DNA from 3 places in the Sporosarcina sp. FSL K6-6792 genome. Region 2 is predicted to be linked to each of the others. Evidence: riboswitches for the same ligand, from Rfam matches in the RefSeq annotation. Region 2 holds a riboswitch; each other region holds the start of a gene.
What was found. Region 2 has a riboswitch for cyclic di-GMP ahead of MKZ26_RS18430 (sensor histidine kinase). Riboswitches for the same ligand answer to the same signal wherever they lie in the genome.
Positions count from the first base shown of each region.

Region 1 (10,309 bases), 2.2 Mb from region 2:
GAGCACGTGAAGATCGTGAAGGCGAGTCATTTGTTTGCGGAACGCGGCAAACGCTACAAGAAGTTGCAAATGAAGCCGGCTTGAAAATAGATGAGCTGTACGTCACTTTTATATTAAAGAGAAAGCCCGTTCGAGCATATGACAAAGAATTAGCACGTCAAATTTGTATGAGGCATTTAGAACAGCAGCTTACAGAAAAAAAGCCTGCTCTCATTCTTTGTTTAGGAAATGTAGCCGTTCAGTCTTTTTTTCAAAATCCTGAAGCCGAAGTGAAGTCAATGCGGGGTAGTTGGCACGATGTACGTGGATTCCAGACAGCGGTCGCCTACCATCCACTTGCAGTTAGACGACGTCCAAACTTACGCAACTTATTTTTGGAGGACTTGGCTTTCGTTGCGGATCGCTTTCATTCTTTGAACCTCTAGCTACGATATGAAGTTTTTTTAATCCAAATATTACTATTAGACAAGATATTAATGTTTGATAAATTAATCAGATATGGTAGATAGAATTCAAAAAAACAGGACACGCAATTAAGCATGTCCTGTTACCAACTCAAATATTTGGTTGTTTTGAAGTATTCAATATTTCTAGTTCTTCTTTACTTCCAACGTGATCAAGTTCTTTATTTTTTTCAATTTCATGCATGTCAAGAACGTGTTGGGTAGGTGGGATTAATAGACTTATTACGATAATTGTCACTCCAGAAAAAATCACACCTGAGAAAACAGGCGTTAGCCACAATTCGCCCAACAAGCCCAAAAACCCATCCGATTGAATTTTCGGCCCAGGAACGTGAGTAAGTGACGTAATAATATAATATACGAGTCCAACAGATATACTTGCCCATACAGCCGGAGTACTTACCCGCTTCCAAAATGGGCCTAAAACGATTGGCCAGAACAATGTAACAAATACAACATCCCATGCTAAATAGGCTAAATCAATAACTTTTTGAGCACTTAGCGCCAGGATTAAACCTAACAATGCACTTGCAAGAATCACCATTCTGGAAAAAAACAATAGTTTTTTCGGATCAGGATTCTTATTAATAAAATCTAAATAAATATTTTTAGTAACAATTCCTGAGGTTGCTACATAACATGCCGCAACAGTTGACATACCCATCGCCGCCATCGCTGTTAAAAAGATAGCAGATAAAATAGGAGGGAAATATCCTTGTGCAAAAACAAGCATCAATGTTTCGGGATTGGAACTGTTCGGATAAATAGATTTAAAAGCTTCCCCTAACATTCCAGGTATCCAACTAATAGCAATGATTACTGAACCTGCAATAATCATACTCAGCTGTGCGACACGCGGACTTTTTGCCGCTGCAACACGCTGACCTAAGTCCACTGCTGGAATATCACCAAGAGCTAAAACTAAATAGAGTGTCCAGAATTCAACTCCACCTCTACTAAATAATTCATTTACATTCCACCAATCAGGGTTAAATGTAACATCGGGATAATAGAATAAAACAAATATGGTTATCCCGAGGATTCCCGCTACCGCTAGTCCCCCTTGAACAATTTCGGTGTAAGCGACAGCCCATAAGCCTCCAATAACGGAGTAGAGTGCCGTTAACGAAACAAATAATAGTGCAGCTGGAAGGAAATCGATTTGGAAAAGTTGTTGGATAATATAAGTACCCCCAACAGTGAGAGCTGCGGCATTGAAAATACCAAATGCTACCGCCATCACGATTCCCGTGTATGCTCCTAATCTTTTACTACCATATCTCAATCCGTAGTAGTCCGCTAGTGTCCATCCTCTTAATCTTCTTAGGGGCTTAGTCCAGATTAATGCCCCTAAAATCATACATGTACCTAGGCCGCCCATTGTTGCAGAACCTTCAAAGCCTCCACTTGTATAACCTGAGCCGACAGCAGCAAAAAAGAATGGAGCTGCTAATAACGCGGCAATTAAACTCCCAGTTACAACAGATAACGGCATACTCCAGCCCGCCACAATTAAATCTTCAGCAGTTTTGACGCGCTTATATCCTTTATAGCCAATGTAATAAATAAATACTAAATATACACAAAATACGACGATATTCATCAATTCAAGTGCTCCTCATCTATCTTTTATCCGTTCATAACTACTCCACCGTTTGGAGTTAGTATTTGACCTGTATAAAAATCCGCATTTTCTGATGCTAAAAACAACACAGTTTTTGCGATTTCCTCAGGTTGCGCCAAGCGCTTTAGTGGATATTTCGCTGACTCTTCCGCGATATAGTTTTCACCGAACGCTTCGAGGATGCCAGTATGTGTTCCACTAGGCGCCACAGCGTTGACCAATATATTCGGTGCCAACTCTCTTGCCAAAGCTTTTGTAAAAGCATTAATACCGCCTTTTGCCGCTGAGTAATGGGTAAATTCTTCACACCCTAGACTTCCTATATCTGAAGAGATGTTAATAATTTTACCTTTATTTTTTTCCTTCATTCTTTTCGCCGCTTCTCGGCAATTATAAAAGTTTCCGTAAAGATGAACCTTTATCATTTTGTCCCACTGCTCATCTGTTAAATCTGTAATAGGAGCATTCTGTGCAAACCCGGCATTGTTGACAAGAATATCAATTGCTCCTAGCTGGTTGTCCATATACTGAAACATATCCTGCACTTGTTTAGAGTCAGATACATCCGCACAATATTTTAGTGCATTCACGCCATGGTCCTCCGCTTGTAGACGAACTGTTTCCGCCTCTTGATCGCTGCCAATATAGTTTATTAAAATATTTGCTCCCTGTTCAGCAAAAGCTAAAGCAATTGCCTTGCCTATCCCCATACTAGAGCCTGTAATGAGAACATTTTTACCGGTAAGCTTTAAATCCATTAATCTTCACTCTCCAATTTAAAGTTTGTAATTAGGGATTGCAGCTTCTCCGCAGTTTGGCCTAATGAAGCAGATGCTTCTTTCACTTCTTGCATCGACACCAATTGTTCTTGTGTAGCTTGTGAGACATTCAATGAAAACTCGGTAGATTGTTGAGATGTTTTCTTAATATTATTAACGGATGCGACTACTTCTTCAGAGGATGCAGAAATTTCTTGAGATGCAGCAGAAATTTCCCGGATTTGATCTGCGACTTCATCTGCAGATTGTACAATCCGTTTAAATATCTCGCCTACTTCATTCGTATAATCCATTCCCACTCTTACGTCTTCTTTTCCTTTTTCCATCACGGTTACAGAGGCATTAGAATCCGTTTGAATCATATGAATTAGTTGGAAAATCTCTTTAGCCGACTGAGATGATTGTTCAGCTAAACGCCTTACTTCATCTGCAACGACAGCAAATCCTTTACCATGCTCTCCAGCTCTGGCTGCTTCAATAGCAGCGTTTAGTGCTAACAAATTTGTTTGCTCTGCTATAGCAGTAATAATGTTCACAATGTCACTAATCTTATTAGAATTAGCATGTAAACCATTAATAGTTTCCTCTATTTGTTCTACAGATGTATTAATTAATTGCATTTGATCAATCACCTGTTGGACAACCTTATTTCCTTGTTCAGCAGCAATTGAGGCTGTCAGAGACGATTCAGAAGCAGTATTGGCTGAATCAGCGATTTGTTGTATGCCACCTGCTGTTTCTTCCATTGCAGCTGCTGTTTCTTCAGTCATCACCAAAGAAGTTTCAGCGTTTTGAGCGATATTCTTCATTTCTTTCGAAACGTTTGTTGAACTAATATACGATTCTGTCGCATTCATAGTTAGCTGATTGGCTGATGATGCAACGTGATCAGATGTATTTCTAATGTTTAATATGACATGTTGCAAATTTGAAACCATTGTTTTTATCGATTGTGAAAGTTGTCCAACTTCATCATTTGTAATCTGGAGATCAACATCGTTCAATTCTCCATTTGCCACTTGGTCTGCAACAATGACCACTTTTTTAAGTGGTAATAGAAGCCGATCAATTGTAAAATACAGCAATACTAATAAGATTGAAATTCCGATTACTGCAATAATAATCTGTTTTGTAACACTTTTTTTAATGATGGTATCAATATAATCCGCAGAATAATCAATTCCTAACACTGCAATTGTATTTCCGCTTTCATCCTTAAGAGGGCTGAAAACTGTTCGCCATGATCCGAATGAGTCCTCAAAGATGCTTGTTACCTCTGATTGATCATTTTTAATCGCAAGCTTAGCAGTATCTACATGAACAGGAGCAAGATCAGTAAACAATTCCCCCGCTTCATACGCTTCATTCAAATTTTCCGTATAGCCGATAGGAGTGACGCCATTATCCTCCATCTCCCATATATAACTCCAAAACATGATTCCCTGTTCTTCCCTTATGCCATCCAAGGTACTTTGCATTTTCAAAAATTCAGGATCGTCTTCCCCTTGAACTTTCAATAGACCATCTATATCTTCGGAATCTAGGTTCATGGCTGTCAATAAGCCAACACTTTTTAACTCTTGTTCTAGGTCATTTTCTAACTGGCCGTTCAATTGAGAAATACTTTGTGTCGTTAGAACAGTAAAAAGTGCTAAAACAATAATAGAAACTGTAAGTAAAAGCTTATACTTTAATGATATGTTTTTAAAAAAACGCATAATAATTATTTCCTCCTCTTCAATTTTTGTATCTTTCTTTACACATGAAAAAAGGCCCATTTCACAATGAAATAGGCAAATAAAAAAACTAGACTATTATCTAGCGTTTCTTGAGCAGCTCAGCCGTCATAGTAATAATTACTTTAGACCTGTAGCTTTGCGTCCCTACTTTTCAATAGGTTTGCCTATAACCATCAAAAAATATACCACATAGTCTAATAGATGGCAATATGAAGTACCAAAAGATTCATAGAGTAGTATAATGACACCGCTTAATGTCCTGCTTTCAAAACACCCAAACTAGTATATAGTCATTGGTAAAAAAAGAAAAATAGTGCCTTTACTCCCCCGACCATATTTATTTTCCACTGTTTTAAATTGTTACATCAAATTCTTTTCAAGGATAGCATTGCTGGAAATTTCAATATCAAAAGTATTCTCATTTCTGGCAACTTCAACTTTTATACTTCCAGGTAAGAAGAAATGCCTGATATGCTATAGAAAGGTGCTGCTATGAAAACGCTATATAAAAATGCGAATAGCTTGCTCGACCTATCTATTTGTTTATTCTGTTTCATCAAATCTATTTGCCCTTTTTTCTACTAGAAGCTACACTCTTACTTTTTAAAAAGAGCTAAGTTCCTTTTAGAGTTGCTGATTTTGTGAAATTTGGCGTTTAATTTTCATGGGAGTTAAGTAAAAGTATTAATTACTTCCTATCTTTTTCACATAGTCAATTAAAAAAAGCTTGCTAGTAATTTGATGCTGTCTTACTTTTTTGAATCCTAATTTCTCGTAAAAATGATGATTTCTTGTGTTTAAATGTGGTGTATCTAAACTCCATTCAATAGCAGTAGGAAACTCGCTTTCAATTAGTTTCATTATCTTGCTTCCAAGACCTTTATTTTGATATTCGCAAGATAAAAAAACTCTATTTAGTCGGTACTTGTTTTCTTTTAAATCACGAATATCAGCACCACCAATAATCTCATCGTCAAGCCAAATAGTGTAATGTATGAAGATTTCAATTTTCCGAAGTAATTTTTCAATAGGTTCATTGACTGGGTTGGTGTCGTGGTCTTCATATCTTATTAAATCCTCTGAAAAAGCTTCTGTTTGTATTTCTAAAAGTCGCCGTGCTTCAACTTCTTTGGTTCTCTTGATAATTAGGTCCATTCATTTTACCTTCTTTCAATTTGTTGTATTAACCACCTAGTTATCACTATAAAATAACTATCTCGACGAACATTTCAATAATTTTATACATACATGCATGCAAATATCCGTATAATACGGGTTTCTAACTTTTCTTTCGTTCCAGTTATACCTCTTGCACTAAATCCAACAACTCTGAATCCGTAACGTGATTATAAAGTGCTTGATCTACGTTATTCATTACAGCCCAGTATTTGTCGCCGTATGACCAATGCCACCATTCCGTAAAATAATTAACAAAGCCAACGGACCGAAGAGCGTGTGCCAAGATTTTACGATTCTGAATGGCTTCTACAGAGATATTTGTTGCATCAAAAAAAGTCGCGTTGTCAGTCTCGTGTGGTATAGCATCAAATGGCGTACCAAGATCCAATTCGAAACCATTCGAATCAATTAGGCTTAAATCCACTGCACCACCTGTTGGATGTGGAGCTACATGAGGAGGTGCTACATATTTAGATGCCTCGGCAATTAAATATGATAAATCTTGATTTGGAAATTTTTCTTTTACCCGTTGCAAAGAACGCTTAAAAGCTATCTCTTGAATATCTAAAGATCTATACCCCTCTTTAATAAAAAAATGAATATCTTTCGGAAGATACTTTTTAGCTAAGAATAGTTTCTTCGCTATTGAAAGTCGGACGAATGAAAAGTATTGACTCCTGTTTGAAAGAGATTGGTCCACAACGATATCTGAATCGAAGCCAATAAGGTCAATAAATGGCTCTCTGGAAGGCAGTGCAAGAATTGTGAATACTAATGGATCACTCATTAAAACTTTTCTAGAGTCTTTCATAAAATATCCTCTTTCCCTTCGTTTGGGTTACCTACAACAACCAAAGATTTGTCACTCCAATAGTTAAGCAAATAGATTTCAGATTTCACTTACGATCACGGATACTGCTTACTATACATTATTTACCCAATGGTTTCTAATAGTTTTCAGAAAATTAAGTCCCTCCCCTTATTCTTACACGCACACAATTATAAATGGACATTCCAACAACACTTTGTAACAGATGCTACATTATATAAAATTTGTACAAGCAATACTTGAACACATACATAGGAATCGCGTTGATCTAAAGAAATCCACGATAGAGTAATTCTTGAACAATTTCTTTAGCTACTTGAGAATTGGCCCCTTCAAGCGAAGTATAAAATGAATTTTATTCTTAGTTTATATTTTCCCAGTATTTCTTCCCACTCGTCTGAGCATACTAACGGGTAAGGCTTATACTGCATTGTTGCATTATTTACGCATGCAACATTCCTAAAAAAATTAATGCTTTTAACCATTGTTTATGTAAAAGTTTAAGGAGGATATTTATTGTATGTATGATGTTGTTATTATTGGCGGTGGCCCGTGTGGCTTATCAACGGGTCTTGCCCTACAAGAAAAAGGACTTTCTTATGTGATTATTGAAAAAGAGGCGATTGTCAATTCCATTGTCAACTGTCCATTACACATGACTTTCTATAGTACTTCTGATCGCTTAGAAATCGGCAACATTCCATTCCTATCTCAAGATGTACGTCCAAATCGAACTGAACTATTAAAATATTATCGTCTTGTAACTGAGAGACAAGAAATTAATATTAAGTGCTATCAAAAGGTTAATTCTATTTCAAAGAATGCAGCATCCTTTACTGTCCACACAGAAGATCGTAATGGCAACACCATTCCTTACGAAGCGAAGATGATTGTTATTGCAACAGGAATTTTCGATACGCCAAGACAACTAGGTGTAGACGGAGATAATTTAGCGAAGGTATCACATTACTATAAAGAAGGTCACCTCTATTATGGACAACATGTTACAGTTGTTGGTGGTAAAAATTCAGCAATTGAAGCGGCTATTGATCTTTATCGTAACGGAGCGCATGTTACACTTGTGCATCGCGGAGAAACAGTCTTAGAAGGCATTAAACCATCGTTGTTATTAGATATGCGTAACCTTCTTAAAAAAGGAAAAATTGATTTTCATCCCAATTCCAGTATTGCTGCTATCGATGAATCAACTATTCGCATAAACTCTTCTGACGGAACAGTTACACTTCAAAATGACTATGTATTTTCCCTCATCGGTTATCAACCCAATATTTCACTGCTTCAAAGCATTGGAATTCAAACTGACCTCTCTTCATTAGTTCCTTCATTTAATCAAGAGACATATGAATCAAATGTCAAGAACGTTTTTCTTTCTGGCGTTGTAACGGGTGGCATTACAAATCGTGTTTACATTGAAGACGGACGCTTTCATGGCATGAAAATTGCAAATGAAATTGCACAACGTCTGTCCTATGTTCAAAGTAACTTATGATGTTAAAAGCTCACCAAATCACAATGAATGTGACTTGATGAGCTTTTTTCAATTACAGACGATTTAAATTTAAACTATTTATGATCCCCTAAATAATAGGCTATCAGGCATATTATTTTATTATTCAATTCCATATCCTATTACTTTCCCTTCCACTTGGCTTAATGATAAAGGTCCGAAGTGACGGCTGTCTGTACTTCTCCACCACTGGTCCCCCAGCACAAATACTGTGCCTTCTGGTACTAAAATGGCATCCATGCTTTCTTCAAAATCCTCTTCAGTCATAGAGGAATTTTGAGAATCGACTGTTTCAAAATACTTTTCCTTATTCATTCCTCTTACGGTTGGAAATGAATAAAAAGACTCTAGTTTCATTTCATCAATATATAGCTGACCTTCTCTAATTTCAATTCTCTCTCCTGGTAAGCCCACAACTCTTGATATATAATTTCCTGCTAAATTTAAATTTGGATTTCCATTTGAATACTTCGGTGTTGTAAAATAAATAACGTCCCCGCGTTGAAAGCCTGAGACTCCCGGCTCTACTACAATTCTTTTTCCAGTACCTATTGTTTCATAATCGTGATTTCCTTTGTCCATATTATCTATTCCGTATTCTACAGTGATCATATTTGAATCTACTTCGACAATTGGAATTTCGGGGACGGATTGATCATCAATGATTGTTTTCTGACTTTCAACTTCAGATGTATACTCTTTAATCGTCATCATTAAAAATAGTCCAACAGCAAAGATGGCAAAGCTAGAAAAAATTAGTGGGAGCATGTTAAATTTCTTTTTCCCACTTTTAGCAATGACTTTCTCCAAGCTAATCATTCGATCAGTTTCGAATCTATCAACATCCTTCAACTCGTTAAACTCACCATCAAATTCATCGAAGTCATTCATCCGTTCTCCCCCTCCATTCTGTACATTTCTTTTTTCAGCGCAGCAAATGCCCGCACCATTGTTGATTTCACCTTTGTCTCAGTCCACCCTAAGATATATGCTGTTTCTTTGATCGAGCTTTCGTTGATTTTCCGTAAAATAAGGACGTCACGATAGGTTGGCTTCAAACTAGCTAGCGCATTGTACAACCTTACAGTCATATCCTTTTTCAGTAATTCATCTTCCGGCGAAAGATTGCTTGTATCCACATTCAGATCTTTATCAAGACTGAAAAATCGAATGATCCTTTTCCGCCTGAAATGATCATACGTAGCATTTCTAGCTATCTTCAATAGCCATGTCAACATACTAGCTTGTTTATTAAACGAATGAATATTTTTGAACGCTCTATAAAAAGTTTCTTGGGTCAGATCTTCCGCCAACTCCTTCTGACGGACTTGTAAAAAGATATATCGATAAATGCGATCACTATATTCTACATAAAGCTGTTCTAGACTTTGCTCCACTGCCCCGCCCCCTCCCCATTACTAGACGAACTACTTTCAAAAAGGAGTCGAAAATATGAAATAATGTGCCTGCTTTACCTACAAGTGGTTATAGGTTGACTCATCCCAACAGTTTTGACGATCGCTATGACAGTTCGCGTACTTGCCATGACAGTTTCATCGATTGCCATAATCTATGGCAAAATGCTTGTAGAATTAAATATCAAAAAAGACATGCACCAGTTAGATGCACGTCTTTTCCTATGTATCGCGGGTTATCTACCAAAGCATCGGTTTTTGAACCATGAGCCAGAGCATGATTAGCATAAGGCCGATATAGAGCCATGAAGTACCATTTAAACGATCAAGTATCTTATTTTTATCAGCATCTGGATTCTTAAATCTTCGTAGCACAACCGTGAATCCTCTTGCTAGGAAAACTCCAGATAGTAGCAAAACAGCAAGCGTCATGATTACCCATGACGTATACCATGGCCAAGGTCCAAATACCAATAGAAGGACACCCGTGTAGACGAGAACATGTCCTGCATGCATGACCAAGCGAATGATGACATTGATAATAGACAAGTAGACTTGCTCAATGTCCGTTTCAACGCCACGCACTCGCTTAATAATCGGCATCAATAGAAATAATGGACCTATGGCAAGGACAGCACTGATAACATGCAAAAAGACAATCGCGCCATAGATTCCTGAATTCATTCAGAACATCATTTCTCTACTGGGCTATATTCATGCACCCAAACACTCATCGTCGGTAACCATGGCAT
Region 1 is NZ_JBBOSA010000001.1:1,566,946-1,577,254, forward strand. It holds gene MKZ26_RS07450 (uracil-DNA glycosylase) at 1-425, shown strand, start outside; gene MKZ26_RS07455 (sodium:solute symporter family protein) at 556-2,067, opposite strand; gene MKZ26_RS07460 (SDR family NAD(P)-dependent oxidoreductase) at 2,094-2,846, opposite strand; gene MKZ26_RS07465 (methyl-accepting chemotaxis protein) at 2,846-4,585, opposite strand; cyclic di-GMP riboswitch class I at 4,696-4,781, opposite strand; gene MKZ26_RS07470 (GNAT family N-acetyltransferase) at 5,291-5,761, opposite strand; gene MKZ26_RS07475 (M15 family metallopeptidase) at 5,907-6,596, opposite strand; gene MKZ26_RS07480 (YpdA family putative bacillithiol disulfide reductase) at 7,135-8,124, shown strand; gene lepB (signal peptidase I) at 8,245-9,033, opposite strand; gene MKZ26_RS07490 (RNA polymerase sigma factor) at 9,030-9,539, opposite strand; gene MKZ26_RS07495 (hypothetical protein) at 9,798-10,241, opposite strand; gene MKZ26_RS07500 (ASCH domain-containing protein) at 10,250-10,309, opposite strand, start outside.
Region 1: another riboswitch for cyclic di-GMP. It lies ahead of MKZ26_RS07465 (methyl-accepting chemotaxis protein); the one in region 2 lies ahead of MKZ26_RS18430 (sensor histidine kinase).

Region 2 (10,309 bases):
ATTCAACACCAACCAACCAATCTGTGTTTGTTCGGTAGTTTGGCCTGTGGAAAAATAACAGGAAACAAGTTGAATGCGGCATGACCGAGCATATATTTGGGCGACCGATCATAAAGTTGCATCATCCGATCATATCCATCGGCCGACCGAGCATACAGTTGTATAACCGATCATATCTATTGGCCGACCGAGCATATCGGATATTCTCCGATTATATCTAAAGCCAATCGAGCATAAAGTTACAGCATCAACCAATCATATCTCTCTCGTCAGTCTCTATTCGAGTGGAAAAGCGGATTACTAAAAACCTATTCAACAGAAAAACTCCCACGAAGTTACTAATCATGGGAGTTTTTAGCACATATCATACATTCAATTCACACTATACGCCACCAAGCCCTTAGCGTTGGCATACAATGCCGCGTTTGTTCGATCGGCCAGATCTAACTTTGCTAATACCTGACTGACATGTTTTTTTACAGTAAACTCTGTAATATATAAAGCCTGTGAAATTTGTTTATTTGAATGGCCCATCCCGAGTTCGAGTAATATCTCCTTTTCCTTCGGTGTTAGCTGTTCGATATGCCTATCATTTTCAAAAGGGCTTTCCTTCGATTTTATCACCAAATCAAACACCCCTGGATCATAATACTTTCTACCTCTGCCGATAACTCCGAGGGCATGGATCAGTTCTTCAGGTAATGCCTCTTTTAATATATAGCCATCGACTCCTATTTCTTTTGCCTGTTTAAAGTCGTGCTCTTCCGTCGATGAAGTTAGCACAACGAATTTACAGGTTATTCCTTGTTGTTTCGCTTCTGTAATTAATTCCAAACCGGATTCATTAGCTAAGCGAAGATCCACTATCGCCAAATCAGGTGTAGTGTCATGGAATAGAGTTAGCGCGTCCTTTCTATTTGCTGCTTCACCTAGGATTTCAATTGCTCCATCTATAGTAAGGATAGATGTTAATCCTTTTCTTACTAATGGATGATCGTCGACAATAACAATTTGCATTAGCCAATCACCTGGACCTTCTCAAGTATTTTTGCGGTTGGAATTTCGATTTGTATTTCTGTCCCTATCCCGTGTAATCCACTTATCAAAAACGTTCCTGCCAAAGTACTGACAAGACGTCTCATATTGAAAAGACCGATTCCTTTTTCCTGCTGGCCTTCGGATATATGCGAATTAATTCCGATTCCATTATCATGAATTTCCAATACAGTTTTCTCGTCCAGTATAGATAATCTGAGTTCAATAGCCGTGCACTGGCCGTGGCGAACGGCATTTCCGCAAGCTTCACAAATAATTCTATAGAGTGCTTGTTTTAATTCGCTGGATAGTAAAGCTTCATCACCCGTTATTTGACAATCAATTCGTATATCACTTAACCGTGCGTACTCGTCAAAATAGTTTTGCAGCCAAACTTGAAAAGATTTTTCGTCATTCTTCGTCGAGTTGAGACCGTATATCGTCGACCGTAGTTCCTTTAATGTAGTGTTGGCAGATTGTGAAAGGAATTGATATTCATCATTCAATTCAGTACTAGTCATACCTCTACTTTTTGTTTGCAAACTGTGCAGAGAATAAACAATACCGACCAATCTTTGCGAAACACTGTCGTGGATTTCATTGGAGATACGATTTTGTTCCTTACTTACAATCATTTGCTCCTTCATTGAATCTGTATGAATTCTTTCGAGCATTATTTCACTAAGTTCGGCTAAGAACTCAAAAGGGCGATTGAAGAGTAATGTTTCTCTAGCCTCACTTGAACCGGAAATCTTAACGCCAATAACTCCGATAGTAGTGGAGGTTCTAATGACTTTCATCCCGTACCAATCCTCGTTAATTTTACTGACAAACAGTTCATTCTCCAGACGTATAGTATTCCATTCTTTTTTTAGGCCAGTTTCAATATGGGGATTACTCGTAGAAGATGCTAGGTAGCTATTTTGATGATTTACGTCCGTTAACCAAAAGAATGCTTCATCACTATGTGTAAGCTTGATGATAAATGCTATTATTTCTTTCATTATCATTTGAGGGCTTGAATTATCCATTAGGTGGAACAGCGATATACCGTGCTTCAATGTATCTAGATAGGTATCATTCGTTTCGATGGGGTTATTATTAGCGCATGCTTGTACCAAATCCAAAGTAGAAGCTTTCTGAGTGTATCCTTCTAATATATCAGCCAGAATCTTTCTGATTACTGTCACTCCCTCTCATTTCATAATAAAAACCCAATCAACTTGAACATAATGTCCAAGTATAATTAGGTCGGTTGCACCAATAACTCCATACATCCCAGGTGCCCATATAGAGGATGTATTTCACAGTTTCCGTAAATTATATTCTTTTATATAGTTCAGTATAACCAAATTACATTGAATATGACGTCATCTCCTGCGGTTGAAGAGGTTCTTTTTTTTTGTTATTAACTTGTATTTTAGCGAATTAAGACTTTTCAGTTACTTACTGCCCATCAGTAAATCAATATACAAGGTTACTTCTATAAGATAGAGCTGTTCATCGAAGTAGATGTGAACTGGTACAAAAGTGCACCGGCTCTCCACTAAAGTAGAAAACCGAAGTAGACAATCGATATTAGAAAATTACTCTTTAGAGTGAGGATGCCAGACAGGAATACTCCTATACTAAAAGTAGTTACAAAAACGGCAACAAGCCGAAAAAGTTATTGGAGGAGATTTTTGAATGAAGAAGTATGAAACATACTAAAGAGGTGTTCACGTTGAAAAAAATTCTTGGGATTTTTCTGGTGTTTACTCTCTTAGTAGGCGCAGGAACAATTTATGCAAGTGGCAATCCAGGACAGAACCTTTCCGAATGGTATAAGAATGCATTCCATAAAGAAAGCGAAAAGTTGGGTGCAGCTACTGCAACCGGTATGATATTGGTCTTGAAAGAGGTCAATATTTTTGTGAAAGAATCAAAAAAAAGCATTGATGATGCATTGGGAAGTTTCCGCGACGATAAGGTGAAAGAAGCGGAGTCTGGCATCGAAAAGTATCAGGCTGACACGATAAATAGTCTGAACGCTACGGTTGTCCAACTTGAAAACGTAAACTTCGATGATTACGTGGACAAGCAGAACATTGAAGCACAAATTGATCAGGAATTCGATCAGATGGTAGAGGACGTATTTAGCGAATAAGCACTCATACAAACCAATATGATAAAAGGGGATAATTAAATGTTCAAAACAGTAAAAGGTAAAGTAATCGCAGGAACAATGGTATTTGGACTCGTAACAGGTGCAGGAGTAGCGTTCGGTGCAACAGATGCAGGCACAAACCTCAAAAATTGGTATGACGGGCAATTTGGGAAGGCATCCACAAATGTAGCAGAACAAGTTGCAGCATACGCTGGCGGTAAAGTTGACGGATTGGCGGTTGAATATAATGGCCTGAAAACAGATGCTACAAACAGTATTAATGCAAAGGGCGTAGCCCAAGCAGGTGTAGCAAACAAAAATACTGAGACACTAAGCCGAGAACATATTGATGCAATAAAAGAAGAACAAGCACATATCAACACTTATTTGTCTGGTCAATTTGATAGCTTATCCAATTTTGCTAACGGTTTAATTAATCAAGCTGGTGATGACGCCCTTCAATATGCGAAAAATGATTTAGGGGAATACACAGGAGCTGCGGGAAATGCCGCGAATGAAAAAGTTAAAACGGACGTAAAAGCCGTAACTAATCAAGCTGTTAAAGACTTGGAAGATGCAATTAATGCGGCGAAAGCAGATCTTCAAACTAAATTAGATAAGGAAACGGGTTTAACCGTTACTGAAATTAAAGGTTTAATCGACGCGAAAATTACTGACCTCCGCACTAAAATCACTAAAATGAAAAATGATTTAGTTAAAGAACAGGAAAAACTTATTACTTTCACAGTAAAAGGACTTCAACTTGAAGCTGAAAAGGCAATGCAAGATTTGGTAGATGGCATTAATAAATAAGTACTAATGCTCAATAAGGACCTCATCCAGTGAGGTCCTTATTGTTTTAAATGGAGGTGCAACTATGTCGAATAAATTCAAAAGGTATAAAAGTAACTTCAGTTTTAAAAAGATAGGCCTCTTACTCGGGGCTCTCCTGTTAACGATAGGTCTAGGAAGCGGCATGAATAATGCATTTGCTGGCGAGGATGCCGGAAGTTCATTAATAAATTGGTTTGGAGCCAAGAGGACAGTATCTGAACAAGAAATATCCGGGGCAATTACTGTAGAAAAAGACAAACTTATGGGCGAGTTGAAAATAGCTTTGCAAGAAGCTAAGCAAAGTGCCGAAGACGAATTGGCGAAATTCACTGAAGAACAAAAACAAATCCGTACAAGTGAATTGCAGAAATTCGCCGCTAATTTAAAAGCGAATATAGAAATCGACCTCACTAAAGAAAAAGAGGCGATTATTGCCGAGTTGGATGCAGAACATAAGCAAGCCATCGAAGACTTGGAAAACCCAGCGGCTCCAATCAATCCAACACCAAAACCAGGAGTAAAACCGGAACCAGCTCCAGAGCCGGGGGCAGAAGTGAAACCGGAGCCAACGCCAGAACCTGAATTGGAGACACAACCAGTGTTGCCATCTGAATCGGATACAGAACCGAAACCCGAGCCAGCATCTGAACCGGAAACAGCGCCAATAACGGAGCCGACTTCAGAATAACTTGCAGGCGTGGGTTAGTGACAATGAATCCCTGCAAATCAGATGCAATCAAGCTCTATTGAACGACAAAAATCCAGCCAAGTACGTTAATGGCTGGATTTCTGTATGTTTATCACCTAAAACAATCCCTATTTCTTCTCACCAATCATAACCACCCTGCTACCGATCATATATCCTGCCAACCGATCATAACCGGCGGGCTGCCGATCATATATCCCACTAACCGATCATAACCACCCGTCTGTCGATCATATATCCTGCCAAGCGATCATAACCGCCGCGCAACCGATCATATATCCCGTCAACCAATCATATACCTCATCCGACTCTTCTCGAGTGGGGAATTGGGGGACACAACCAGTGTTGCCATCTGAATCGAATATAGAAACGAAACCTGAGCTAACAACTGAACCGGAAACAGCGGCACCAATTGAACAACAAAAAAATCCAGCCAAATTCACAAATGGCTGGATTTCTCTATGTCTAACACCTAAAACAATCCCTAATTCTTCTCGCCAATCAGCAAACCAAACAACTCCGACCAATCAGTAATCCGTGGGAAATCCAGGTGTCGATTATACGACTGGCTTTTGGCAAACAATTTAATAGGTTGATTCCTCAACGTCTCAAGAACCGCAGGCTTGTCATCGAAATAATAGTCTAGGTTCAGATCCTTGATGATGTTGACTTTGTCTTCGTCTTTCATGCCGTAATAAAACTTATCTTTGTCAACAGGAAACCCATTTTCAATCATCCACTCGATTGTACGCTTGCCATGCATGTCGGGTCTCGCCGTAATATAATAAATTTCATGACCTTCTCTATCCAACCTTTGCAGGGTTTCCACTGCATCTGGATAGGGAGGGCACGATGTGAAATAGATTTCTTCCAATGAACGATTCCACATTTGACTACCTTGTTCAGCAGTCATGTCAAAAAGCTCATGAATTTCAACCTTATCCAACGCGTGGAAGAGATCCACCGCCACTGTCCGATTCAACTTCGTGTTGTAAAGTTGAAAAGCATGTTCCCTTAAATTAATCAATGTATCATCTATGTCAAAACCGAATTTCATTTTCCATAACCTCTATTCATTTGCGGTATACCGTGGATAGCCCGTGAACTTGAAATCTTTGCCGACGGGGGTAATCCGAAGATCCGCCAAGTCTATAGCATCCCGCATTAATTCTACGCCTGTACCTTCAAGAAATGTGGGTGCATGGGTGCCACCGACTAATTTAGGTGCGATATAAATTTCAACTTTGTCGACCAGCTGATTTTCAAGGAAAGCAGCATGAATGGAACCGCCTCCTTCAATCAAGACGGAGGAAATAAGCTTTTCACCAAGAATGCGGACGACGTCATTTGGGTTCACCTGTTTCACTCCGGAAGTTGGGAAGATTAAAATGCCTTGTTCTTCTAGCTTCTGTTTAGCTACCTGGTCAACCTCTTGTGCAGTAAAAATCCAAGTGGGTGCCTGTCCGTCGGTAACGACCTTTGAATCCAGTGGAATTCGCAGTGTGGAATCTAAAATGACGCGAATCGGATTCCTTCCATTAGGGATCCGTGTAGTTAATTCGGGATCATCCTCAATTACTGTATTGACGCCAACTAAAATAGCCATATTTTCATTGCGCAGTACATGCCCGTCATGCCTAGCTTCGTTGGATGTAATCCACTTACTGTCGGCAGTATGTGTTGCGATTTTTCCGTCCAATGTGCTTCCTGCTTTCATCGTCATGAAAGGCTTTTGTTCGACGATGAACTTGTTAAATACTTCATTCATCTGGCGAGATTCCTCTTCCATTATGCCGACGATGACCTCAATTCCGGCATCTTCCAAAATCTTGACACCGTTACCGGCAACGACAGGATTTGGATCAAGCGTAGCGATAACAACTTTGTTAATCCCAGCTTCAACAATGGCAAGTGCACAAGGACCCGTTCGCCCGTAATGTGAGCATGGCTCAAGGGTCACATAAATCGTGCCGCCTTTTGCCATATCACCAGCCATCCGAATGGCGTGTATTTCCGCATGCGGTTCTCCAGCTTTTAAATGTGTTCCGATGCCAACCACTCGATTGTCATTGACGATAACCGAACCGACGAGTGGGTTTGGATCCGTCTGTCCTTTCATTGCGCGCGCATTGCTTAGGGCTAAATTCATGTAAAATTCATGATTAGTCATTTGGATGAATTCCTTTTTCATCTAAATGGCCTGAACGATCAATCTTTGTCTGCAAATAACCTTCATTGAACTCTGATTTATCGCCCCATAAAGGTTCTCTTCCGGATACAGGAAGCCCAGCATTTTTCAGCGCATCCAGTTTCTTTGGATTATTTGTCATGAGCTTAACAGGTTTTGTACGTAGCGTCTTGAGTACCTGAATTGCATCATCATAATTTCTGGAATCGTCGACAAAACCAAGGCTTTCGTTGGCTTCCACTGTATCGTAGCCATTTTCCTGCAACACATAGGCCATTGCTTTGCTGAATAAACCAATACCACGCCCTTCATGATTCGCTAAATAAAACAGCGCACCCGTCCCGTGATCCGCAATATTCTGCATCGATTGCTTGAGCTGATAGCCGCAATCGCATCTTTTACTACCAAATATATCGCCAGTATGGCAAATTGAATGCATGCGAATTAACGCATCATCCGCATGTTCGAAATCTCCGTAGACGAGCACGCTTGACTGTTGGTATTCCGCCAAATTCGCAGATGACAACTGTTCGATAATTTCTAAGTAATTGTCCGTTACTTGGCATCGGTTAAGCCAGCAATACCATTGAAAAACAACTGTTTCTCCATGCAGATTGACAGGGAGTTGGATTGGTCCGACCAAGTAGATGGCGCCTTCATCTGTGGGGATCATTTGTATTTTATCTTTCAATACGTCAAGGATTTTTGGTTCCAGTTTCAAATTCAACATACAATCATTCCTTCTATTTAAATTTGGGTTATCATGCAAAATTTCTAGTAACTGTAGTACTAGAGCAACTTCATGTGGATTTTTAAATGTGCAATAAATCAGGAAATTATTCCTTTAGCATACCTTATTGTTTCGAGATTTACTTTAAAGTTGTTTGGGGGAGTTTGCTAGATATGTTGAACAAATGAATACGGCGTATACGCTTTACAAGGGCTTTTGGGAGGCCGCTGAAAAAGACTTAGTACTTTGAATGAAATAGAACTCCTGCCAATACCGCTACGACGCTTTGTGGATGCCTCCCGCGATAAGCCAGAAAGGAGACCGCTTTCAGTCTTATCGCTCCGGCTACCACGAAGTCGCGCCTTCGCTGGATGATCTATTTGAGATAGCGCATTTCATCCCAGATAATTATATATGTTGAATCCGGTATATATACTGAGCGAAGGCGCCTTAACAGGGGTAGCCGAAGCCATAAGACTGGCGGCGAAGCTGCTTGGCTTAGGGCGGGAGGCATCCCCGAGCGCCGTAGCGGTTCAGTGGAATTCTTTATTCCAATTTATATAGTATCAACTAGTAATCACCTTACAATCTCGCCATATACATCTCAAAATGACATTTCTCTCGATTATGAACACCCTAGCGCAGGTGCGGCAAAGGGGTCGCCGAAGCTGTAAGCCTGGATGCGAAGCGCTAATCCAGGCTTACGGTGAGAAGCATCCCCAAAGCGCCAAGTGTTCTACAATCCACACCCCAAATTACAGCACTCTCATTATCGAGAACCACAGCAGATTCAATGGGAGTCTTTAATTCAACATATATAGGCAGACCTTTCACTAAAACTACATCCTCTTCTATACGTATGCGCTTATATCTGATTGTCGGTGACAGTCACCCAGTCAAATTGAAAACTGCCGAATAAGCGGTGACAAAAGCAAAGAAATCGTGCAAATTATTATTTTGCTCCGAGCTGATCTTTTATTATTTACATGGAATGCAGAAAGAGGGATAATAGTATTACAAAATAATTTAATGTCGAAGGACTGTATTTCACTTATGAAAAAACAGCACAAAAGAGAAACACGTACACATTTTATATTCCGTTATCTATTCATTATGATAGGGGCGACTATGGCGGCGGTAGCGATTGAACTATTTCTTGTTCCAAACTCTATTATAGATGGTGGAATCATCGGGATTTCACTAATTCTAACTTTTTTAACGGGTATCCCATTCGGTTTACTCATACTGCTGATCAACTTGCCATTCCTTTTCTTTGGCTATAAGTATATCGGGAAGAACTTTTTCATATCTTCCTCTTTTGCAATCGTTGTACTTGCGCTTGTGGAAATTCCACTTAAGGCGGTTGACCCTTTTGTGACGGATCCGCTTCTTGCGACTGTCTTCGGAGGGCTCTTGCTCGGAGCGGGCGTCGGGCTTGTCATTCGTAATGGCGGTGCTTTAGATGGGACTGAGATACTTGGTATTTTATTGACTAAAAAGATTCCATTCTCTGTAGGCGAATTTGTGATGTTTTTCAATATCTTCATTTTCGGCTGGGCAGGCTTTGTACTCGGCTGGGAGCAAGCCATGTATTCGATTCTGACGTATTATATCGCTTCGAAAACAATCGATGCTGTTATCCAAGGTTTGGATGAAACAAAAGCGGTGATTATCGTGTCGGATGAATACGAGGAACTCGGAATTGCCATTAATGAACGCCTCGGTAGAAGCATTACGAACCTTAAGGGAAGCGGCGGCTATAATAATAGTGACAAAGATGTCATTTACGTAGTTGTCACACGTCTAGAAATAAGTAAATTAAAACAAATTGTCCATGAAGTCGATGCAAATGCATTTTTAACAATCATGAACACGCAAGAAGCACACGGCGGACAGTTTAAAGCGCCGATTCATTGAGATGAACAACAAAAAGAAGTGTAGACCTTAATTGGTCTGCACTTCTTTTCATTAATAAAGAAAAATCCCCCCATCCGGATTTGGATAGGGGGACTGTCAATTAGTGCTTGGAACAAACACGTGGAAGTTAACATTAAAAGTTTCTCGGAATTGAATGTCGTTTTTGTCAGCGTAAAGTGTAACTTGGACGTCCTCTGCAGATACATCGCTGTCCGTTGAAGGTTTAGTACTTGGTTTCAAGAGGGCCAAGAAGTCTTCTTTCAGCGTATCTTTTGCAGTGGGTCGCGAGAGGTCGACAGCTTTAGCATTACCTATGCTAATTTTTTTAACGCCGAGCGCTCGCAATTTACTAGAGAAAACACCAATTCCGGTCAACCCTTTAATCCCTTCGTCAATATCATAGGCAGTCATCGTTACTGTATTTGTCCTGCTATTAAATCTTGATTCGGCAACTTTTTTAACGCCTACTTCAATGACACCATTTTGCGTAACGACTTTTCTGATTTCAGCACGCGCCTTTTCGATTGGATTAGATGCGACTTTGATATTCTCGGTACGTACAACAAATGATGCCATTTGGGCACGTGTGATGCTAGAATTCGGATCGAAAGTTGTTGGCGTCTTTCCTTTCGTCACCTTGTTAGAGACGAGTGCCTTGACATGATCCACGTACCACGCAGAATTACTTACATCTCTGAATGGATTTACGGTAGATTTACCTTCGAGTTTGAATCCGAGATCGATTGCTTTCGC
Region 2 is NZ_JBBOSA010000001.1:3,800,673-3,810,981, forward strand. It holds gene MKZ26_RS18425 (response regulator transcription factor) at 373-1,017, opposite strand; gene MKZ26_RS18430 (sensor histidine kinase) at 1,017-2,162, opposite strand; cyclic di-GMP riboswitch class II at 2,278-2,359, opposite strand; gene MKZ26_RS18435 (hypothetical protein) at 2,759-3,181, shown strand; gene MKZ26_RS18440 (hypothetical protein) at 3,221-3,994, shown strand; gene MKZ26_RS18445 (hypothetical protein) at 4,059-4,703, shown strand; gene MKZ26_RS18450 (hypothetical protein) at 4,952-5,248, opposite strand; gene MKZ26_RS18455 (5' nucleotidase, NT5C type) at 5,206-5,778, opposite strand; gene ribD (bifunctional diaminohydroxyphosphoribosylaminopyrimidine deaminase/5-amino-6-(5-phosphoribosylamino)uracil reductase RibD) at 5,791-6,891, opposite strand; gene MKZ26_RS18465 (GTP cyclohydrolase II) at 6,884-7,639, opposite strand; gene MKZ26_RS18470 (YitT family protein) at 8,693-9,556, shown strand; gene MKZ26_RS18475 (S-layer homology domain-containing protein) at 9,653-10,309, opposite strand, start outside.

Region 3 (10,309 bases), 3.3 Mb from region 2:
AAATCGTTGCCGACAATACTAGGATTACAAAAACTCTAGAAAATGTGGTGTTTAAGTCGTTGGATAATAATACTGCCATTAATACAAGCACGAAGATAATATTTAGAACTTTGTTAGTTACTTCTGATTTAAACATGGTAGAACACCAACTTTCTAAATATTAATTATCTAATATACGTATTTAAAATCAATAAGTTTCAAATGTTCAATAATCATGGAGCTACAGAACGACTCAAAAGGCCGAGTAGATAACTGAATGACCGCATATCAAGAAATAATCAAGCTTTTACCGCAATTACCGTTTGAGGTGCTGAAAGATGTTGAACGACGCACCGGGGACTGGATGTGGAGCGGTGGCAATGAGGATGATCCGTATATTCATCAGCAGTTGCGGTATGACAAACGATTGTTAGGAGGGAAATCAAATGAAATATGACAAGCAAGAATGTTCTGAGTGCGGCAGAAGTTGCAAAACTTTGTACAGACCGACCTCAAATCATTCGGGCCCGAATTTGTGTTACTGGTGCAACCGTAGAAGGATGAAAGAAGAAAAATCAAAGGAGTGAACGAAGTGGTGTAGCAGCTAACCATTTTTGATGTTGCGCCAGTCAAAGAAACCTTTACAGTCGGTGACACGGTTGAAATCGTCGTCAATGTTGAGGATTATTTCTACCTGAAGGTATTTGAAGGAATGGAAGGTCGGATTGTTAAGGTTTTACACAGAAGACAGTATGAGGTTTTGTTTGCGAAGTCTATTCAGATCGGGATATATCGGCAAAGTGAATTAAAGAGGAGTGAATGAAATGACAGTAAGGACGTTCACTGTCGTGTATCGTCCCATTTCGTAAGTATACATTCATTACCCTATGTCGGTTTTTTCTCTATTCATTTCTTTTATACGATCATCAATCGGATCAATCGTATGAATCGTATGTTTAAATCGCTTACTTTGATGGAGGACGATAAAAATAAAAATGAACTGTAAAATCAAGGTAGCAATACAAATGCAAATCCACATCCAAGTCGTTGCTGTCATTTGATAGTCTCCTTTCTTGCTGTAAGTTTACTACAAAAATATAGGCTAGTCAGTTACGGGTTGGTGACAGTTAGGCAGGATGAATTGAAGAAGAGTGAGCGGGGATGAACAATGATCATGAACGTGAAAAATTTAAAAGATTGATGGAGGGCTTTTCTCTCGCTGTGTATGCGAATGCCTTAGGGGAAATGGGGAAAATCAATTCTCGGAAACTTATGGCTGAGATGTCGGAAGGATCCAAGATGTCCCGTGAATATTTGGAACATCACTCGAGCATTGAAATGGATGGGGGTGCTGGTTTGATCCACGCGAAAGAACAAAAGCGTGTGTTACTTGACGACGTTGATATTGATTGGGTCTTTACTGAGCAAGAAACGGATGTATTCAGAGCGATGTGGGTAGCGAATATGAGCATGGATAGCATCGCGAAAGAGTTGGGACGTAAGAAGTTGGAAATCGGATTGCTGATTATTGAGCAGGCCGGGCTCGGGGAAATACAGGTACGCGGGGGGGATTTTAAGATGGTGAAAATCGCATTAGACGCCGGACACGGTATCAACACTGCAGGCAAACGCACACCAGATGGTGAATGGGAATGGTCATTTAATAACAAAGTGTTGTTGGCTTGTGCAGCTAAATTGAACAAATACCAGGACGTACAGATCCTCAGACTGGATGACCCGACCCGAAATACAGATGTACCCCTTGCGACGCGCACCAATAAGGCAAACGCATGGAAAGCTGATGCGCTTGTATCTATTCATCATAATGCTTTTGATGGAAAGTGAGGCAGTCTGGCGGCATTGAAACACTTGTCCAGGAGATTACTGCAAGTAAAGCATCGAAAGATATAGCGGCAATAATTCAGCCATACATTGTACAAGCAGTGGGCCTTTGTAATAGAGGAGTAAAAACTGACAACCTCCACATGTTGAGAGAATCAAGCATGCCTGCTATCTTAACTGAAGGCGGCTTCATGGATTCTACGACAGACATCGCCGCATTAAGAAGTGATGCAAAACTGAAAGCGCAAGGCGAGGCTATCGCGGATGGTCTAGCTATGCACTTCAAGTTGAAATTAAAAATCTGCACTTACACCACCAAAAGAAGGAGTGATCAAATTGTACGAACCTACATCAAAAGCAATTCAAGATTCGACAGAAGAGGTATTGAAACAACTTGAAGCGGGCAACAACGGTCTGTCTAGCATCTGGCGCAAGAAGTTGAATGATGGCACGTTGTCGGATTCCGATACAATTGGATTGATGTTCGTGGCTGCCAGTCGGGGTTCCTCTATTAAAAGAAAAAGCGGCTCCTCCACAGATTAGATTGTGGAAGACCGTTTTTTTGTTTGTAAAGTACTACCGCTACCCATATTATAAAGGTATAGGTGGATTTGGGAGACTACATGCCTGTGAAGACAAAGTGTTAGGGGGATGTTATGATGCCTACTAAAATACCTACTGAAGTAATGACTAAAAGTATTAATATAGTCGATATAATAGCTACCTCAATTGTTGTTTTACTTGTTATTTTAGTATGTGTTGCTTTGATAGTATCGATTAGGAAATTGTCAAAGGATCAAAAGAAAAAGGCTCAAAACAGCATGAACGTTGAACGAAAGCTAGATAAGATAATAGCATTATTGGAGAAAAAAGAGATTGATAAATGACAGAGAAGTCCCCTAATAAAGGGGGCTTTTTTATTTGGCCAAAAGGAAAAATAAAAGGATGTGTCGATGGTAATTAAATAGGTGAATTTATAGGCGACTATTCGTAATTTGAGTCGCTTTCTATTTTGCAGGATTTTTAGAATACATGTCGAAATATACAATATAGTAAAAAAGAGGGGGTTAGTGTTAAAAATGGTGAATATTTTAACTCCAGTATTCGGAGCACTCCTTCTAGTTGCAATTTGTTATCTTATTTACAAGGTTAGTAAAAAACAAAGTAAATAAAATTCAGATTATTTTTTATTTTGAGATTGAAAAGCAACCATTTCATTATGGAACGATCGCTTTTTGTTTTGTCGAATTAAAGTAGTATTCATATGAATATAGACGAATAAAGAAATGGAACATTATATTTATTCAACAAACGGTTTTAGTTGAACAAAATGAGGTCGTCTATTGACGGCTTTTTAGCGAAGAGAGTATCGTAGGCATTAATGTTTGACCAACTAACGAAAGCCCTCACATCCGTTTAAAGGATGGTGATATGATACTTAAATTAAGAGCCCCATCCACATATTCAATTGCGCTGTGGGATTGGCGACAGGAAAACTACTTTATCAAAAAAATGGGAGAATTGAAACTTAATGAAAAAGTGGATGAAATATATTGTTATCATTATATATTTGCTTCTTTTAGACTATTCCATTGAAAAACCTAAAGACCTTTACTTTTATCTTATTTATGTTCCTATTGTTTTTGGGGGCGTGTTTTTAATTCTTTATCTTTTTGAAAAAAATAATAAAACTAAAAATGAAACTTATTAAACAAACGGTTGCATTAGTTGACCAATAGGAGATCGTCTATTGCCGGTCTTTTTATTTGTCCAGTTGTCTGTGGAAAGGTTAAATAAGAGTAAAGAAAAAGCGGAACCTCCACAGAATGAATTGTGGTAGGCCGCTTTTTTTATTTGCCAAGACACAGTCATCTATTCTTGGTTTACATACATAATTCACTTATCCCTACAAAAGTAAACGTGGAAAGATAAAATTGATTATTTAAAGCAAAGGGTGACTACTCATTTAATTAAGCGTATGCCTTTTTTGTTTGTCAAAATATCTAGTATTACCATATAAAATCATAATCGGTAATATTTAATGACTATTGTAATCCAGTTGCAATAAGAACGATTGTTCGATATACTGGATCGAAAGGAGGGAATGAGTGTGCGTAACCAATTAATTAAGTCTGCAGGGTATAACGAGTCCTTAGATATGATGTATCTCGCAAGGGGCGGAACAATCAGTAAGCGAAGAATCAACTTACTGCAGGTCGGCGAGGTATCGTTCCGTGCATACTGTTTTCTACGCAAATTCAAGCGGACTTTTACGATTGATAATGAACTCGCACTTGTTCCCGTCGTACATAAAGAAAGCATGGTGATCTAATGCCGTTAATCCTAGGAGACGCCTTACCGTATTTCGAGAAAATGATTTACCTACCGATGATTATAAGCATCTTGGAGAGAGACCGAGAAGTGATTGAAACAAGTTCGTTCAAATTGAAAGGACCTTATATCTATATCGTTGAAAGTACGTTAAATACGGTTCGAGCTGAATTAAAAGAAACAAATAATTATGCACGAAGAAAAAATATGAAGTTGATTAAAAGAGGGAAAGATGGCACGTTCACCGAGTATGCATTTATCCAAAATGGCTACGAGGATAAGAGACGCTACATGAATATACGGTTGCGTAACAGGACGGAAGAGTTGATATCTGTTTACTTTGCAATGGTGGAAAGTCAGGATACATGGGGAGTTGCTACAACGTGATTAATCAGAGCGCTGAAGAATTGGCCATATCACTGATGTTTAGGGAACACCTAGCGGAAATAAAAGACTGGAACAGAAAGGATGATGAAAATGACAGCAATTCCAAAACCACCAAAATCAAAGGTTGTAGCAGGACCAAAACTAACAGAAACTGATTTTCTTGAAATCGGCGAAAGAATAGGGGAATCAAAAGAATTTAACATAGAGGTAGAGGTTACGATATATGCTCAAAAGAGGTATGAGTCAGTTACAGGAATCGTTACAGAAGTCGATGGCCAACAAGGTAAATTATCTTTCCAAATGGGTTTTGAAAACGTAAGAATAAACATGAATAATATTGTGAGTGTGAAATGAAATGCTAGAAAACATTCAAAATAGAAGTTGCGCAAAAAAGGGAATGTGGTTTTTACATGGGTGTCATAAAGGAAAAAATGTTGAGTCGATGTGGATTACAGTTGATAGTCCTTTCGGAAGAGACCGCAGACCAGTAGAGGGTATAATCGATGTGCAGATTGCGGAAGATTAGACGGAGTAAAGGCGACATTTCGAAAGAGGTCGCCTTTTAAATCTTGTATCTTTGATAATACCAGATTGACATTTATTGAATCTTGTATTCATTTATAATATATCAAACAATTCAGTGTTAGTTAAACGGAGTTTAAATAAGAAAGGATGACCTCGTTTGAAGGTTGAGCATTCATTATTTCTTCTTTGTTACTCTCGTTAGGGGTTTATTATATTGGTTGGATGCATGGGCAGGTGAAGTGATTTCGTTAACACGAACTGTACATTTGAAATGAAATGAAAAAAAGACCATAATTTCGTGGTCTTTTATGTTAGTGTACTATGTTTTTCAATAGATTTTATTTAATTGGGTAATAAGTCCATCAAAAAAAGGCTTTACGATAAAGTCAGCGGCTCCATTTTCTAAAGCCTCAATTATTAAGTCTTGAGTCCCTAAGGCTGAGCACATAACAACACGAGCATTGGGGTTTATTTTCTTAATTTCTTTTAGCGTAGCGACACCGTTCATATTTGGTAAAGTGATATCCAATAAAACGATGTTAGGGAAGTGTGATTTATAAAGAGTCACAGCATCTTCTCCACTCCCAGCTTCAGCTACGACATAATAACCGTTACTTACGATAATCTTTCTTAATAGATTTCTCATGAATTTTGAATCATCTACGAGCATTACTGATTTATTGAAAATGATCCTCATCCTTTTTAACAAGTGATAGAAAGCAATACACTTGGTAACCGGCTGCCATAACAAATAATTGTATTAGGTCCTTGGCTTTGCGTCCTTACCTTTCGATAAGTTTGCCTATATACAAGCTACCATACTTTGATAGAACAATCTTATGAAAGAGTCTAATACAAAGGATTAGTAAGTAAATAGTTGGATAGGCAACATGCACAGTCCGAGAAGAAAAGACCAAGTAATCAGCAGTCTTTATTACAGTCATCTTGAGATTTTTGCCTGGAAATTTCGAACAACCATTGTTAATCCACGTTTTTCAAACTTATTGACGCTTTCACTTAACTATCAAAGCTACCTAAAATCATGAAATCTACAAGAATCCCACTCACTGGATTTTCTGAACCTAATACATTAATTCCTAGTACTACTATACTACTATTATTTGTAACATTAGCAGAGACAAATTTTGCAGCAACATTCTTTTCTCGCATTTGTACTCTCGGTCTTGCATTTATCGAAGAATTTGTAGAATATACGCTTGATACAGCATAGTCAATAGTTGTTAATAATGGAATGCCAGTAGATAATCCGTTTTCTGTAAAATAAAGTGTGGCTATACCATTTGCGTCAGATGTAGCTTGCCCATAAACAATCCGCTTTACTTTTTTGGGATTGGACTCTCCTGCTTTAAACACTTGAAGAGCTGTTGGTGCCAGTAAAACAAACTCAACGCTCATAGCTATTCTCCCTTTGTAATACTTTGATATCTATTACAAACAACAACATTGATTAAATGTATGACTGGCTATACCTTAATATTCTTTGTGCTTTTTATTAGCTTATTACATTCAATGTTCCTTGAGGATTCTTTCTTTTTTGCAAAGTGAAATTGCAAAGAAAGCCATCAAAATGTAGTGCGCAGTTCGACCAAAATATGTAGCAGATGTGATGGGAATTTATTAAACAATTTTATTGCGAATGTAATAAAAACGAGTATTAAGGCTTGGTAGCGGTGAACGTGGAGGAAAACGACTTGAAGTCAACTCCTTATAAAAAGGCAACAGAAATGTATATCGAAGTCATTGCAGCGGAAAGTGTGGATGAAATTTCAGACGAGGCGAACCAAATCTACGGACTAAAGAATATGCATTTATGAAATTCATGAATGCGCCTAATACGCAGGATCACACAGATAGGGATTTATTACAGGAATTTGAAAGCACCACAAATGGCTTTTTGCAGGCTGACAGTTCTTTACTTTAACGCACAGTACGAGGAAACGGGAGACCCATTGAATGCAGTAAATTAAGAAGAGGACTAGATATTATCATAACGGAATCAATTTCTTTCCCCAGGCACCTAAGCGATATAGAAGCAGAACCTGGAAAAAAACACTGACTTTTAGTTTAAAGATAATGTGACTGTTTATAGTACGCCTATTAGTTTAAGTAGTAAAACTATTACAAGAATAGAAATAATAACACCTAGAATGTATCTCATGGATATCCCCCCCTATGGAAAGATTGTACCATAGATACTATAACTAAAAGTGTTTTTTTAGGAATTTATTTCAAATTTACAAGCTAGTGCAATAAGTGGGTCCGCATAGTCTGACCAAAAAGCGAAGTAGATAACTGAATGACCTCATATAAAAAAATCAAACTTTTAACCCGATTACTGTTCGAGGTGCTGAAAGATATTGAACGACGCGCCGGGGACTGGATGTGGAGTGCTAGCAATGGGACGATCCGTATATTCGTCAGCAGTTAAGGCATGCCAAACATTTTGTGAGTAAGTGTTAAACGTGGTGCAGCAACTTACTATTGATAGTTTCCATTCTGACTTTATCTAATGTGAGTTTACTACAAAATCTGCTTAATTATAGGTTAGTCAGTTACGGATCGGTGACAGGTTGGAAACAATCCTATAAGTCTGAGTTCTGTTAGGTTTTATATATTGTGACATTATGTTCTTTTGTAATATGAGGTGTATTTCGCGAAGAAGAATCTTATTGGGGTATTTCAGCGTGATGAATTGAAAAATATTACAGTTTGATATGACGCTTCATGCAGGGGATATGAAAATGTTTATGCAGCTTGCGGATGAGTTGAAAGGGATGGAGGTGCTGGTATGAGTGAAAAGAATGCAGAAGGGTTGGATAGATGGTGAAATCAAGAGCCTAGTGATGGATTCAAGAAGCAAGTCATTACATGGCAGGTTGGAAAACCAACACCTAATGAGGTTAGTTACACGAAGAAATAAAAAATCAGTCCCTAATATAGGGACTAATCGAATTTAGTTATTCATGTCTTGAATACCTGGACTATGTTCATTTGGCATGTCAGGTAGTAAAGGAACTGGGAATCCAGCAGGTGGAGGAGTAACTTTAAGTTCGCCCTTATTTCTGCTAGGGGACTGTCCTTGGAAAATTTCTCCGATTCTAGTTGGGTCTAATCTGAAATTGAACTGGGCATTATGATACCCTAACTCCACATATTTTCTGCATTCAGGATATTTATTGATATCGTAATTCGGGACAGGGAACAGCTTGCCCCAATCAACGCCCAGCGTTTCCAAAGCTTTTGCAAACGCATTCTGATGTGCGTTATCTCTCACGATTAGGAAAGCTAATGTCTCTCGAAATGTTTTGTTAGAACTCATTTCGTAAATTCGAGTTTTTTGCAAGACACCGGTTGATTCTAACACCAGGTTATCGAGCATATCACTAATCAAATTGCCATGGCTATAAACCCAAGAACCGTTCCAAGGATTCCCAGCAGCATCTACAGGGAGAGAGGCTTGAGCACCAATAATGTAGTGATGAGGATTTGCGTGTCTGACAGCATCATCGAGAGGTGCTTGATCGACGCCGGCATTACCTGGTACAGTAGATTTACCTGAATCATTTAACAATTGATTGATTGTATTCTGGACAAGTTCAACATGAGCGATTTCTTCCAAAAACACACCACGAAGTAAGTCGCGATATTGTGTTTCCTTACCTCTGAAGTTGGAGCTTTGGAAAAAATACTGCATCATGGTACGCATTTCTCCAAAATGCCCACCTAGAATTTCTTGCATCACTTTTGCAGCTTCAGGGTCGGGTTTATCGGGAGGAGTGACGGGATTAATCAATTCTTCTTTGTAGTAATACACATTTAGCACCTCATTTATATATTTTTACTAACGTAGTATCAAGCAAAATGAAAATTTTATTCACAATCAAAATAATCGTCTATCGGAAAAAATGAGGACACTGATTCAACTTAACGGTTGTTTTTAGTTTTATTATTGGATTTTAGTCTTTGCACTTATTTTGCCCGAAAACAGCTAATGGGGCACCCAAGTAGGAAAAGTCGATGGGAATCAATCAAACTGAAAGGATTAGAGATGTTTTTCGAAGGAGAAAGCATCTCCAACAAGTCATTAGATACGAAACGAAGTTAAGGATAATTCAAGAGCGTATCCACGTAGTTGGAAATGTGAGAGGGATAGAAGTTCTTCGTTGGATTCTTGAGGAGAAGAAGTACTCTTGGATAAGCACGTCCCATCCGACGCTTGAAAGACTACATCGTAATGCAAATGTCGGAAATGCCAAATACGTCGAGATATTGTTCTTAGAGAATAAAGAAGATAAACTTAAAGGCAAGTCGGGAGTGCGATAATTTGTATGTAGAACTATGCGACAGTCCAATTACATACGAGTGTTAACTTTTAGTTTACCTATATTTCTGATAACATCGGTTGCGGGAGGTGAGAAAATGCTTGAATTTCAGATAACACTTCATTTTAATGATGATGAAACTTTCATTATGAACTTATCTGCAAATAGTCTAGAAGAAGCGTCGATAAAAGTTACTCAAATGATACAAGATAAACATATTCATCAAGATATAACGGGGAATTCCTATATAAAAGGATATAATCTTGCTATGGTACAACGTTTTCTTGTTTCAAACAGGTAAAAGTTATGAGTTTATTTAGCATCCTGCGGGGTGCTTTTCTTACGTTCAGTCAAGTGTTTTCGTGGGCTAGCTTACTGCTTACACCGAATGAACCTGACCTGTAATCTCGATGCAACAATGGCCAACTAAACAATTTCAGAAGTTCCAACCCAACCCAACCCAACCCAACCCAACCCAACCCAACCCAACCCAACCCAACAGCTTAGTAACCATCCGATTCAAACCCCGCATTTATTATTTGGCCCAGATTCAGCGACAAGCAGCGAATCGAGGAGCTGAGGTTCATGGCTAACGATGCAATTACGTGTGTTCGCGAGATTTTGATTGGCGTTGAATGAATTCTTGGAGTATCTCTTGAATTTAAATAGTACTATAGGTATCATGATTTATAGTCCATCAAATCAATATATTGGAGAACTATAACTAGGGTTTTGTTTATAAACGTCTGAAACCAAGGATCGTATCTTTTACAGGTTGCATAAGGTGCCTATTGACATAAAAGGTTCGAGGGGGAAAATTTCAGCATATGATGCATTGAAACTTTCTCAATCAGCCTTATTTTATTACTTAAGGGGATAATTGAAATGAAGGAAATTAACGA
Region 3 is NZ_JBBOSA010000001.1:459,662-469,970, forward strand. It holds gene MKZ26_RS02145 (DUF6877 family protein) at 257-436, shown strand; gene MKZ26_RS02150 (hypothetical protein) at 860-1,036, opposite strand; gene MKZ26_RS02155 (N-acetylmuramoyl-L-alanine amidase family protein) at 1,141-1,824, shown strand; gene MKZ26_RS22290 (N-acetylmuramoyl-L-alanine amidase) at 1,821-2,219, shown strand; gene MKZ26_RS02160 (hypothetical protein) at 2,158-2,364, shown strand; gene MKZ26_RS02165 (DUF4083 family protein) at 2,481-2,708, shown strand; gene MKZ26_RS02170 (hypothetical protein) at 3,353-3,532, shown strand; gene MKZ26_RS02175 (transcriptional regulator) at 3,926-4,153, shown strand; gene MKZ26_RS02180 (hypothetical protein) at 4,153-4,539, shown strand; gene MKZ26_RS02185 (YolD-like family protein) at 4,630-4,893, shown strand; gene MKZ26_RS02190 (response regulator) at 5,393-5,761, opposite strand; cyclic di-GMP riboswitch class I at 5,792-5,877, opposite strand; gene MKZ26_RS02195 (hypothetical protein) at 6,082-6,480, opposite strand; gene MKZ26_RS02200 (hypothetical protein) at 6,777-6,899, shown strand; gene MKZ26_RS02205 (manganese catalase family protein) at 8,039-8,899, opposite strand; gene MKZ26_RS02210 (hypothetical protein) at 9,103-9,408, shown strand; gene MKZ26_RS02215 (hypothetical protein) at 9,505-9,708, shown strand; gene MKZ26_RS02220 (NUDIX domain-containing protein) at 10,293-10,309, shown strand, end outside.
Region 3: another riboswitch for cyclic di-GMP. It lies ahead of MKZ26_RS02190 (response regulator); the one in region 2 lies ahead of MKZ26_RS18430 (sensor histidine kinase).